DNA from 3 places in the Geobacillus sp. ZGt-1 genome. Region 2 is predicted to be linked to each of the others. Evidence: riboswitches for the same ligand, from Rfam matches in the RefSeq annotation. Region 2 holds a riboswitch; each other region holds the start of a gene.

Region 1 (4,480 bases), on a different contig from region 2:
TTCGGGCACTCTATACATACCGGAATTTGATTGAAAAAAGGGGTGCTCGCGATGGCGCTGCAAACGACGCGCATAGATGTCACGGACCGGATCATCGGCAAACTGAACGGCCGCTCGCTGGAGTTGTACGAGGAAGGAGAGCTCATCGGGCGCCTTCCGCTTCCGGCGGCCGTCCCGTTGAAAAAGGGGTATACCGAACAAAACGGAAGAATTTACAAACAGGTGACCGCTACCGTTGAGCCGGACCAAAAATATGTCGATTGCGACGGGGAAGCGGGCTGGTGTTGAAAGGCAACGGTGGATGGCCGTTGCTTTTCATTTTCAACATTTGGCCGGCGCAAGACATACAATAATAGTATCCTCATTTGAAGTTAGGTGGGTCGGACATGCGACGCGTGGAAAAAGTGATCATCGTCGAAGGGCGATCAGACAAGCAAAAAGTGGCGGCGGTGCTGAACGAACCAGTCGTCATCGTCTGCACAAACGGCACGATCAGTGATGCGCGCCTTGAGGAGCTGGCCGATGAGCTGGAAGGATGCGATGTATACGTCTTGGCCGATGCCGATGAGGCGGGAGAAAAATTGCGCCGGCAGTTTCGCCGCATGTTTCCAGAGGCGGAGCATCTTTACATTGACCGGGCGTATCGCGAAGTGGCGGCCGCTCCGCCTTGGCACTTGGCGCAAGTGCTGTTGCGCGCTCGTTTCGACGTCCGCATCGAATCGCTCATGAGGGGAAGAGGCGAGTGAAAGCGATCGACCGAAACGATGTCATGCGAGTGGTGGAAGTCGAGCCGCTTCTGGCCCTTTACTTGTATACCCCGCTGTGCGGCACGTGCCAGCTGGCGCGGCGGATGCTCACGGTGGTGGAGCAGTTGTTTCCGGCGCTGCCGTTTTACGAAACGGACATCAACTATATCCCTGAGCAGGCCGTTGCGTGGAAAATTGAAAGCGTTCCTTGCCTGCTTCTTTTTAGGGACGGAACGGTCGCAGGCAAGTGGTATGCCTTTCATTCCGTTCCGTATTTGTACGAAGTGATTCAAGCCTGCTTGCCGTCCCGATGATTCGCCTTTTTTTGACGCTGTTTGACACATTTCTTGGGAAATGACAAAAACGGCGCTCGTTCGTCAACGGGTTGTCGAGATTTTTGTAAAGGATTTCTCCTCTTCAGGTGGAAGTGAAAAAATAAAAATGGGGGAGGGGATATCCATGGAAATGCGTGAATTAGTTGGGCAGTTCGTGGAACGGATGCAAGTGTTGCGCCATTTGGTGCCGATTTTGCCGGATGAGCAGCTGTATGTTCGGTTTGAAAGCGATGACGAAACCGCCTTGCTGTTGATCGGCAAGGAATCAGCCGCTAGAGGGATGGAAAACGATGAACGGAAAACATTGACGGTGCGCGGTTCCAAAGAGGCGCTCGCGTCCCTGCTGAACGGCGAACTGAAGCTGCAGCAGCTCGTCCGGCTGCGCGAAGTGCATGTATCGGGAAGCTTTCGTCATCTGTTGCTGCTTGAGTCGCTCCTCCATTTGGCTAAGCCTTATCGGGACGTCGGATAAAAAAGATGTTGACACGCTTCGACAGACAATGATACAATCACATTCGTAGTCAATTGAATAGGCGATTGTTGCGCTCTTATCAAGAGAGGTGGAGGGATGTGCCCAATGAAGCCCGGCAACCGTCAGCGCATGTGCTGAAATGGTGCCAATTCACACAAAGCGGCCTGCTTTGAGAGATAAGAGACGGAATGGTGCACAATACCTTTCTGTTCTCTGCGGGCAGAAAGGTTTTCTTTTTGCGCTCTGCCGCTTGGGGAGGAAGGTGAAACGATGATTACACTCGAACAAGTGACGAAAATCTATCAAGCGGCCAACGGTTCGGTCACAGCCGTCGACAATGTGTCGCTTGAGATTCGCGAAGGAGAAATTTTCGGCATTATCGGCTACAGCGGCGCTGGGAAAAGTACGCTCATCCGCTTGCTCAATGGGCTCGAGAAGCCGACGAGCGGCCGGGTGGTCGTCGCCGGGCGCGATATGACGCGCGTGAAAGGGCGGGAGCTGCGCAAGGCGCGCCAAGAAATCGGGATGATTTTCCAGCATTTCAACTTGCTTTGGTCTCGCACAGTCAGGGAAAACATTGCCTTTCCGCTTGAAATTGCCGGCGTCCCGAAAGAGGAGCGGAACAAGCGGGTGGATGAATTGATCGAGCTTGTCGGCCTTTCCGGGCGCGAGGATGCCTACCCGTCGCAGCTGAGCGGCGGGCAAAAGCAGCGGGTCGGCATCGCCCGGGCGCTCGCCAACAACCCGAAAGTCTTGCTGTGCGACGAGGCGACATCGGCGTTGGACCCGCAGACGACCGATGCGATTTTGGACTTGCTCGTTGACATCAACAAGCGTCTCGGGCTGACGATTGTGCTGATCACCCATGAAATGCACGTCATCCGCAAAATTTGCGACCGCGTTGCGGTGATGGAAAGCGGCCGAATCGTCGAGCAAGGCGAAGTGTTGCATGTGTTCCGCAACCCGCAGCAGCCGATTACGAAACGGTTCGTCAAGCAGCTGATCGAGCCCGAGGAGACGGAAGAGGCGATTTCCCATTTGTTTGGCCAATACCCGAGCGGGCTGATCGCGCAGCTGACGTTCGTCGGCGCGGCAGCCGGAAAGCCGCTCATCAGCCAGGTCGTGCGGCAATTTGCCGTCGATGTCAACATTTTGCAAGGGAAAATTTCGCAAACCCATCAAGGCGCCTATGGGGTGCTGTTTGTGCACCTCGACGGGGCGAGGGATGAAATCGACCGGGCGCTTGACTATATTCAACGCCAGCAGGTGGCGGTGGAGGTGATTCACGATGCTCGCTAACCTCCTGCCGAACGTGCAATGGGAGACGGTGTGGGCGGCGACGGTCGAGACGCTGTATATGACGGGAGTGGCGGTGGCGGCCACTTTCGTCCTCGGAATCGTTCTTGGCTTGCTTCTATTTTTGACAGCGAAGGGCAACCTATGGGAAAACCGGTTTGTCAATACCGTGGTTGCGGCGTTTGTGAACATTTTCCGCTCTATTCCGTTTATTATTTTGATCATTTTGCTCATTCCGTTTACAACATGGCTCGTCGGGACGATGCTTGGCGCCAATGCGGCGCTGCCGGCTTTGGTCATTGGGGCCGCGCCGTTTTACGCCCGCATGGTCGAAATCGCTCTTCGCGAAATTGATAAAGGCGTCATCGAAGCAGCCCAAGCGATGGGCGCCTCAACGTGGACGATCATTTGGAAAGTGCTGCTGCCGGAGTCATTGCCGGCGCTTGTCTCCGGCATTACGGTGACGGCGGTGTCGCTCGTCAGCTATACAGCGATGGCTGGAGCCATCGGCGCCGGCGGGCTTGGGAACTTGGCGTATTTGGAAGGGTTCCAGCGCAACCATAACGATGTGACATTTGTCGCAACCGTATTGGTGTTGGTCATTGTATTTATCATTCAGCTGATCGGTGACTTTGTCACTTCGAAAATCGATAAACGATAAAGGGGGAAACAACTGATGAAGAAATGGTTGGGTGTGTTGCTCGCCGCCATTCTCGTGCTCGCTTTGGCGGCATGCGGCGGCAACAATAACGACAGCGCGGAAGGCGGCAAAGACGGCAAATTGGTGAAGTTGAAAGTCGGTGCGTCGAACGTGCCGCATGCGGAAATTTTGGAAAAAGCGAAACCGATTTTGAAGAAAAAAGGCATCGACTTGGAGATCATTACGTTCCAAGATTACATCTTGCCGAACAAAGCGCTGGCTGAGAAGCAAATCGACGCAAACTATTTCCAACACATTCCGTATTTGGAATCGCAAAAGAAAGAGTACGGCTATGATTTCGTCAACGCCGGCGGCATTCATATCGAGCCGATCGGCTTATACTCGAAAAAATACAAAAGCATTGAAGAACTGCCGGACGGCGCGACGATCATCATGAGCAACTCGGTCGCCGACCATGGCCGCATTTTATCGATGCTGCAAGAAAAAGGGCTCATTAAATTGAAACCGGGCGTCGATAAAACGAAAGCGACAGTCAATGACATCATCGAAAATCCAAAGCATTTAAAATTTAAGGCCGATGTCGACGCCGGGCTTCTGCCGCAAATTTACAAAAACGGCGAAGGCGATGCGGTGCTGATCAACGCCAACTATGCGCTTGACGCCGGTTTGGACCCGGCGAAAGACCCGATCGCCGTTGAGTCGCCGAAAAACAATCCGTATGTGAACATTATTGCGGTGCGCAAAGGCGATGAAAACCGGAAAGAAATCAAAACGCTTGTCGAAGTGCTGCAATCGAAAGAAATCCAAGATTTCATTAAAGAAAAATACCACGGCGCCGTCATTCCAGCGGCGGAAAACAATCAATAACGGGAGCGTTTCGCTTCCGTTTCTTTTTTGTCCCCAAAAAGCCGCTCCCCTTAAACGAAAAGAAAGCAGCAAAGGTTAAAACGATTCTGAATCCGAGGGCGCC
Region 2 (4,480 bases):
CGGTAATGATCGCGGTAATGAGTTCGTTTGGCGTTACGTCAAACGCCGGATTGTATACGTTGACGCCTTCCGGGGCGATGCGCACGCCGGCGATGTGGGTCACTTCATCCGGATGGCGCTCTTCGATCGGGATGTCCGCACCTGTTTTCGTCGTCAAATCGATCGTGGACAACGGCGCAGCGACGTAAAACGGAATGTCAAACGACTTCGCGAGCAAGGCCAGGCCGAACGTGCCGATTTTGTTCGCCGTATCGCCGTTTTGCGCGATCCGGTCGGCGCCGACGATGATGGCGCCAATGCCTTTCGCCTTGATCGCTTGCGCTGCCATGTTGTCGGTGATGAGCGTCACATCAACGCCCGCTTGCATCAGTTCCCAAGCGGTCAGGCGCGCCCCTTGCAACACCGGCCGCGTCTCGAGAGCGTAAACGGATAGTTCAATTCCTTTTTCTTTCGCCAAATAAAACGGGGCGAGCGCCGTTCCGTAGCGGGCGGTGGCGATCGAGCCGGCGTTGCAAATCGTCATCACCCGCTCGCCGGGCCTGAAGAGCGACAAGGCATGCTCGCCAATGCGGCGGCACACATCCTCGTCTTCTACTTGAATGCGAATCGCTTCGTGGACGAGCGTCGTTTTGGCCTCGTTGACGGAAAGGGCGTCGGCCGCAGCGGTGACGAGCCGATCGAGCGCCCAAAACAAGTTGACGGCAGTCGGCCGGGCACTGGCTAGGTAGTCACGATCTCGTTTCAAGCGACGGCGGAATTCATCGAGCGATTCGGTGTCGTAGCGTAAAGCGGCAAGCGCCAGGCCATAGGCGGCGGTGATGCCGATCGCCGGCGCGCCGCGCACTTTCAGCGTGGCAATCGCCTCATAGACGTCTTCCAGAGTGTGCAAGTCGATATATTCGATGATGGATGGAAGCTTTTGCTGGTTTAAAATCGTCACATGCGTCTCGCGCCATTCAACGGAGCGTGGGATGGCAAAGGTGCTCATCGCCATCTTCCTTTCTCTTTTTTTTGGTTTGTCCGGGTCAGCGCCGCGCAGCTTGCGTCGAGACCCGGACGATTGTATGGCATTATTGTTCCGTTTCGGCAAACAGGCGGCGGAAGTCTTCCGTTCCGGTGAACACGCGGCGCTCAATGATCAAGCGGCGGCCGAGACGGAGGGCATGCCGTTTGGCAACAAGCCGTTCATCTTTGTGCTCGATGCCGTCAAGGTCCGCCACATGGGCGAGGCCGATCGTCCGGCGGATGACTTCGCAGCCGGCAAAGCCGACGGCGTCGATGAACGCGTGCCGGAGCACGTCCTCGAGCAAGCCCGGCGTCGCGGCGTACGTTTCCACGCTCTCGGTGCGCCAAAGGTTTGAGAACACGGACGCAAAGACGTCCCATGTCCGGTCGATGTGGTCAAAGAGCGGTTGGCGCTCTAATTCAGAGCGGGACAACGCATTTAACAGCAAATTGGCGAAAAATTGGCCAAGGTCAAACCCGATCGGACCGTAAAAGGCGAATTCTGGGTCGATCACTTTCGTTTCGTCGGCGCTTACGAAAATGCTGCCGGTATGCAAATCGCCATGCAAGAGCACATCGGCTTCGGTTAAAAACTTGCGCTTCAGCTTTGCTGCTTCTAGGTGGAGTCGGTCATCGCGCCAAAGCGCTTCAACGTCTGGGCGCAATTCGTCTTCAAAGTTGTTCGTTTCGTGGTCAAAAAACGGGTCGGTGAAGACGAGGTCTTCGGTAATTTTGCACAGTTCCGGATTGACGAAGCTTTGCGCCAATTTCTTTTTCTCTTGCTGGTTCATGCCGAAGTCAGACGTATAAAATGCCGTTTTGGCGACAAACTCGCCGATATGCTGGGACAAAAGCGGATACGTTTTCCCTTCGATCAGCCCTTTGCGGGCGATTTGCAAACGGGATAAGTCTTCCATCACCGTAATGGCGAGCGATTCGTCAGAATAGTAGACTTTCGGCACGTATTGCGGCACGTAGCTCGCAAACGTGCGCAGCGCGTTGCTTTCAATGACAGCGCGCTTTAACGTGAGCGGCCAGCTTTCGCCGACCACTTTGGCGTACGGCAACGCTTGTTTGATGATGACGCCTTGTTTCGTTTCTTGATCGACGATATGAAAAACAAGGTTCAAGTTCCCGTCGCCGATCTCGCGGCAGGCAAGCGGCGCTCCGTCGCGGAATAGGCCGAGGCGGACAGCGAGAGATACCGCCTTCGGTTCGGTCAGCGGTTCGTAAACCGATGTTTGAACAGTGGTCATTTCCTTGTTCCCCCTTTTTTCATTTCGCTCGTTTTCAAATGCCGGTTCTGACGCGGCGCTGAAATCTCGGCGTTTCCGGCAAATGAAAAAGCCTCTTTCGCATACGGAAAGAGGCTTGAAGATTCATTCGTTCTTCGCGCCTCTTATCTTTCAGAAAGACATCGGTCTTTCTGTTGGACTTAGCACCGTGCCCTGCGGAAGCATGACGCTTCCGGCGCCGCCCTTGGCGTGCGCCCTATCTCACGATAGTATTACGGTCGGTTGCTGGGCTTCATTGGGCCAATTCCCTCAGCCAACTCTTGATAAGAGTACCGATTTCTCGTATTCAGTTTTTGCAATTTTCACGATGTTGTCAATCGTTTGGTTGTTTGATTCGAATGATACATGGTCGATCAATCGATTGTCAATACGTTTTGAAAAAATTTTTTGCCGCTTCGTAGTCGTGCGGCCGGCGGTCGGCAAACACCGGGATGCGTGCGCGGACGTCCGCAACGAGTGCGGGATCGATGTCGGCCGAGAGAATGCCCGGCTTCTCGTCCGCCTCGGCGATCACTTCGCCCCATGGGTCGATGACGAGCGAATGGCCGGCAAAGACGTTGTTCGGGTCGCGGCCAGCCCGGTTGCAGGCGACGACGTAGCATTGGTTTTCAATCGCCCGCGCCATCAAGAGCGTCCGCCAATGGTGCAGGCGGGGAAGCGGCCATTCGGCGACGACAAACAGCACTTCCGCTCCGGCCAACGCATGGGCGCGAATCCACTCCGGAAAGCGGATGTCATAGCAAATGACCCCGGCGCATGCAAGCCCGTCGAGCGAAAACAAGCCTAAGCTGCTTCCCGGCTGCAAATACAAATGTTCATCCATTAATTGGAACAGATGGAGTTTGCTGTATTCGCCGACGATTTGGCCATGGCGGTCGGCCACGATCATCGTGTTTGTCACGCCGGCGGCTGTTTTTTTGGCGACCGAACCAGCGACGAAATGGACGCCGTACGTTTGCGCCAATCGGGAAGCGAGCGCCTTCGCCCGTTCGGCGCCTTCGTCGGCAATTTCATCCAGGCGCGTCAAATCGTAGCCGGTCGTCCATAACTCTGGCAGCACGATGATGTCAGCGCCGTCTTTGGCAGCGGATTCCACGGCCTGTTCGGCTTGCTGTTCGTTTTTTGCTGGATCGCCAAATGCAATGTCAAGCTGCAGGCAGGCGATGCGGATCGTCATGAGCGTTCACCTCGGAAAAAAATTTTTCTTTACATTTTGCTTTTAACGATATATGATGTTGCACTAGAATTTCAAGAATTTTTGAGAAGGTGTGGACGATGACGATCGAATTTCCCTTTTCCGAACTGCTTGAACAGCTGCCGAAGCAGTTTTTCGCCTCGCTCGTGGCGAAAGTCGGTGCGAAGATCAAGGCGGGTTATGATGTGATCAACTTAGGGCAGGGCAATCCGGATCAGCCGACGCCGGCGCACATTGTCGAAGCGATGCAGAAGGCAGCCGCGAACCCAAAATACCATAAATATTCGCCGTTTCAAGGCTACTCGTTTTTGAAAGAAGCCGTAGCGGCGTTTTACGCGCGCGAGTACGGGGTGACGATCGACCCGGCCCGCGAGGTCGCCATCTTGTTCGGCGGCAAAGCCGGGCTTGTCGAGCTGCCGCTTTGCCTCGTCAACCCGGGCGATGTGGTGCTTGTCCCGGACCCGGGCTATCCGGACTATTGGTCGGGGATCGCGCTTGCCCGCGCGCGGATGGAGATGATGCCGCTTTCTTCGGAAAACGGATTCTTACCGGATTACGAAGCCATTCCGGAGTCGGTCGCCGACCGAGCGAAGCTCATGTTTTTAAACTATCCGAACAATCCGACCGGTGCGACGGCGACAAAGGAATTTTTCGCGGAGACGGTGGCGTTTGCCGCCAAGCACGGCATTGCCGTCGTGCACGATTTCGCTTATGGGGCGATCGGCTTTGACGGCCGGAAACCGGTCAGCTTCCTGGAAGCCGATGGGGCGAAAGACGTCGGCGTCGAAATTTATACGTTTTCGAAAACATACAATATGGCCGGCTGGCGTGTGGCGTTTGCCGTCGGCAACGAGCGGATCATTCGGGCGCTTGAGCTTTTGCAGGATCATTTGTATGTCAGCTTGTTCGGCGCCATCCAAGAAGCGGCCGCCGCGGCGCTCCTTGGTCCGCAAGATTGTGTCACGGAGTTGGTCGCATTGTATGA
Region 3 (4,480 bases), on a different contig from region 2:
GCCGCAATTCCGGGTCGGGAATGCGCTCGGCCTGGCGCCGCCAATAGGCAAGCTCGCGGTGGACAAGCGGAAGCACGTCACGATACACCATTTTCATCAAGGCGATGGGGTTTTTCGGAATGTTCAATCGGCTCACCTCAGGTGCAAACACCATGGTCTCGTCTCCTAGCATTTCCATCTTATCGGCAACCAAAATCGTTTCGCGTCTGAACAGCTTGCGATCTCGTCTTCCAGTATTGCCATCAATGCGGCCGGGGCAAACCATAAAAGGGTTGGCGACGGAGTGAAAAAGCCGCTCAACAACGGTTCTTCTCACGTTGAGAAGCTTTGTGAAATCGGATCTTCTTCCCCGATCCCAACCACTCATCGGGCGAAACGAAACGTTTTTCACCAATCCCGATTAGGCGCGCTCGCTTTCGTTGGCGATTTGGACGCAGCGTTGTACAATACATGGTGAACGATCGATTTTGCAACAGAAAGGAACGAACGCCCATGATTTACCCATACAAAGGCAAAACGCCGCAAATTGCCGCCTCCGCCTTTATCGCCGACTATGTGACGATCACCGGCGATGTCGTGATCGGCGAAGAGACAAGCATTTGGTTCAATACCGTCATTCGCGGCGATGTGGCGCCAACGGTGATTGGCAACCGGGTCAATATTCAAGATAACTCAATTTTGCATCAAAGTCCAAACAATCCGCTTATCATTGAGGACGGGGTGACGGTCGGCCATCAAGTCATTTTGCACAGCGCCATCGTTCGCAAAAACGCGCTCATCGGCATGGGCTCAATCATTTTGGACCGCGCGGAAATCGGGGAAGGCGCGTTTATCGGCGCCGGCAGTTTAGTGCCGCCGGGCAAAAAAATTCCGCCCAACACGCTCGCCCTCGGCCGGCCGGCGAAAGTCGTCCGCGAACTGACGGAAGACGATATCCGCGAAATGGAGCGCATCCGCCGCGAATATGTCGAGAAAGGGCAGTATTACAAAGCGCTGCAGCAACAGCGGACATCGTGCGCCGACAAAAAAGAGCTGCCGTGATCAGGCAGCTCTTTTTCTTTCATCACTTGTCCGCCAACGCCAGCGCTTGTTCTTTCAACAAGGCGGCTTTGTCGGTGCGCTCCCACGGCAGGTCGATGTCCGTACGCCCAAAATGGCCGTAAGCAGCCGTCTGTTTGTAAATCGGGCGGCGAAGGTCGAGCATTTTGATGATGCCCGCCGGGCGGAGATCGAAGTTGTTGCGCACGACTTCAATCAAAATGTCTTCCGACACTTTGCCGGTGCCGAACGTATCGATCGAAATCGAAACTGGGCGGGCGACGCCGATCGCGTAGGCAAGCTGCACTTCGCATTTGTCGGCCAGTCCTGCCGCGACGATGTTTTTCGCGACATAGCGGGCCGCATACGCCGCCGAGCGGTCGACTTTCGTCGGATCTTTGCCCGAGAACGCGCCACCGCCGTGGCGGGCGTAGCCGCCGTACGTATCGACGATGATTTTGCGCCCCGTCAACCCAGCATCCCCTTGCGGACCGCCGATGACAAACCGTCCTGTCGGGTTGATGAAATATTTCGTGTTCTCATCAAGCAGCTCCGCGGGCACGACCGGCTTGATGACCTGCTCTTTAATGTCGCGCTGGATTTGCTCTTGCGTAATTTCCGGATGGTGCTGCGCGGAAACGACGATCGTATCGACGCGCACCGGTTTGCCGTTTTCATCGTATTCGATCGTCACTTGCGTTTTCCCGTCCGGCCGCAAGTACGGCAAGACGTCCGTTTTGCGCACTTCCGCCAATCGGCGCGCCAAGCGGTGCGCAAGCGAAATCGGCATCGGCATCAATTCTTCCGTCTCATTGCAGGCGAACCCAAACATCAATCCTTGGTCGCCGGCGCCGATCGCTTCGATTTCCTCGTCAGTCATCTGACCTTCGCGCGCCTCGAGCGCCCGGTCCACCCCCATCGCAATGTCCGGCGATTGTTCGTCAATCGATGTCAGCACCGCGCACGTATCGGCGTCAAATCCGTATTTGGCGCGCGTGTAGCCGATCTCCCGGACCGTATCGCGGACGATGCGCGGAATGTCCACGTATGTTGATGTCGTGATTTCCCCGCTCACGAGCACCAGCCCGGTCGTAACGCTCGTTTCGCAGGCGACGCGGGCGTTTGGATCTTTTTCCAAAATGGCATCCAAAATGGCGTCAGAAATTTGGTCGCAAATTTTATCCGGATGTCCTTCCGTCACAGACTCTGAAGTAAACAAGCGGCGTTTGGCTGACATTCGGTTTGTTTCCTCCTCTTGGCATAATGTGGCGACACGGAACTCATTTCCCTTTTTCCCTTCGCAATATAAAAAACCTTTCCTGTAACGGCTGAGGAAAGGTCATGGCAATCGTATTGCTTCCTTTCACTCTTATCGTTCAAGGACTGCGCCTTGCCACAGGTTAGCACCATTTCACACATGTACAGTTGTGACGGTTGCTGGGCTTCATCGGGCCTGTCCCTCCACCGGCTCGGGATAAGAGTATCCGTTCAATGACTTATCTTATCGCAACGGAATCGGCAAAGTCAACTATCAAAATTCATTTTTTATCATTTCCAGCCGCGAAAATTCTTTCCTCAAGGAAACCAACACATTGGGCAAAATAAAGTTTGAAAAACCCACACAATTAGTATGGACTATTAATAAAAATGTGTTATACTATTTTCAAGAGTGATTACAAAAAGAAGGCAGGTTTTGAATATGGGGATCGCAAACATGACGAATAAGCTTGATTTATTGCTGCAAAAACCGTACGTGCATCATCAACTGTCCGTCGCCGAGCTCGTTGAGAAAGTCCTGCAACGGAACGAAGGACGGCTGACGCACACCGGAGCCGTCGCGGTGACAACCGGCAAGTACACAGGGCGGTCGCCGAAAGACAAATACATCGTCGAAGAACCGTCAACGAAGCAAACGATCGACTGGGGCGCGGTCAACCAGCCGATGTCTCCGGAGACGTTTGATAAACTGTACGACAAAGTGCTCGACTATTTAATGAAGAAAGATGAACTGTTCGTGTTTAAAGGCTTTGCCGGCGCCGATCCGAAATACCGGCTGCCGATTCAAGTCGTCAACGAATTCGCCTGGCACAACTTGTTCGTCCATCAGCTGTTCATTCGGCCGAGCGCCGCAGAGCTCGCCGCGCATGAGCCGCAATTCACCGTCATTTGCGCGCCGAACTTTAAAGCCGACCCGAAAGTTGACGGCACGCGCTCGGAAGCGTTCATCATCATCTCGTTTGAACGGCGCACCGTGTTGATCGGCGGCACCGAGTATGCCGGCGAAATGAAAAAATCGATTTTCTCGGTGATGAACTATTTGCTGCCGGAACAAGGCATCCTGCCGATGCACTGCTCGGCCAACGTCGGCCAGGAAGGCGACGTCGCCCTCTTTTTCGGCTTGTCGGGAACGGGAAAAACGACGCTCTCGACCGACCCGAACCGCCGCTTGATCGGCGATGATGAGCACGGCTGGTCAAACCGCGGCATTTTCAACATCGAAGGCGGCTGCTATGCGAAATGCATCAACCTATCGCGCGAGAAAGAGCCGCAAATTTTTGACGCCATCGGCTTCGGCGCGGTGCTCGAAAACGTCGTCCTCGACGACGCGACGCGGGTGCCGAATTACGACGACGGCACGCTGACGGAAAACACGCGCGCCGCCTACCCGCTTCAGGCGATCAAAAACATCGTCGACCCAAGCGTCGCCGGCCATCCGTCCACGATCGTGTTTTTGACGGCTGATGCGTTCGGCGTCCTGCCGCCAATCAGCAAGCTGACGCGTGAACAGGCGATGTACCATTTCTTAAGCGGCTACACAAGCAAACTCGCCGGCACCGAACGCGGCGTCACCGAACCGGAAGCAACGTTCTCAACGTGCTTTGGCGCACCGTTTTTGCCGCGCCCGGCCGTCGAATACGCGGAAATGCTCGGGCAAAAAATCGCCGAACACAACGTCCGCGTCTTTTTGGTCAACACCGGCTGGACAGGGGGACCGTACGGCGTCGGCAGCCGCATGAAGCTCGCCTACACCCGGGCGATGGTGCAAGCCGCCGTCGAAGGGGAGCTGGACAACGTCGAAACGGTGCAAGACCCGATTTTCGGCCTCGCCATCCCAACCCACGTCCCCGGCGTGCCGGATGACGTCCTGCAGCCGCAAAACACATGGGCTGACAAACAAGCATACGAACAAAAAGCAAAAGAGCTGGCGCAAAAGTTCCGCGCCAACTTCCGAAAGTTCGCCCATATCGACCCGACGATCGAAAAACTCGGCGGACCGCTCGTGTAACAAGAACCCGGCCGGACAGGGAACATCCTGTTCGGCCGGTTTTTCTGTTCTTTCCTCTGCTTTCGTCTCCGACACTGAATCGTTAGACATTTCTGTACGTCGGTCCGTTTCATTCGCCTCAAACAACCAGACTCGAGCAAACGCAATGAGCTTCTG

The links. Region 2 has a riboswitch for S-adenosylmethionine ahead of mtnK (S-methyl-5-thioribose kinase). Riboswitches for the same ligand answer to the same signal wherever they lie in the genome.
Region 1: it holds a riboswitch for S-adenosylmethionine, as region 2 does, so the genes downstream of both, VU18_RS13095 (methionine ABC transporter ATP-binding protein) here and mtnK (S-methyl-5-thioribose kinase) in region 2, are expected to answer to the same signal.
Region 3: it holds a riboswitch for S-adenosylmethionine, as region 2 does, so the genes downstream of both, metK (methionine adenosyltransferase) here and mtnK (S-methyl-5-thioribose kinase) in region 2, are expected to answer to the same signal.

The regions. Positions count from the first base shown of each region.
Region 1 covers NZ_LDPD01000025.1:85,735-90,214, reverse strand. Annotated here, with positions in the region: gene VU18_RS13115 (YusG family protein) at 52-288, shown strand; gene VU18_RS13110 (toprim domain-containing protein) at 387-746, shown strand; gene VU18_RS13105 (thioredoxin family protein) at 743-1,060, shown strand; gene VU18_RS13100 (hypothetical protein) at 1,206-1,553, shown strand; SAM riboswitch class I at 1,627-1,736, shown strand; gene VU18_RS13095 (methionine ABC transporter ATP-binding protein) at 1,824-2,852, shown strand; gene VU18_RS13090 (methionine ABC transporter permease) at 2,842-3,510, shown strand; gene VU18_RS13085 (MetQ/NlpA family ABC transporter substrate-binding protein) at 3,526-4,377, shown strand.
Region 2 covers NZ_LDPD01000012.1:62,985-67,464, forward strand. Annotated here, with positions in the region: gene mtnA (S-methyl-5-thioribose-1-phosphate isomerase) at 1-988, opposite strand, end outside; gene mtnK (S-methyl-5-thioribose kinase) at 1,071-2,261, opposite strand; SAM riboswitch class I at 2,402-2,570, opposite strand; gene VU18_RS04015 (carbon-nitrogen family hydrolase) at 2,665-3,477, opposite strand; gene VU18_RS04020 (pyridoxal phosphate-dependent aminotransferase) at 3,576-4,480, shown strand, end outside.
Region 3 covers NZ_LDPD01000023.1:742,951-747,430, forward strand. Annotated here, with positions in the region: gene VU18_RS12445 (tetraprenyl-beta-curcumene synthase family protein) at 1-154, opposite strand, end outside; gene VU18_RS12450 (gamma carbonic anhydrase family protein) at 493-1,041, shown strand; gene metK (methionine adenosyltransferase) at 1,064-2,275, opposite strand; SAM riboswitch class I at 2,405-2,519, opposite strand; gene pckA (phosphoenolpyruvate carboxykinase (ATP)) at 2,738-4,324, shown strand.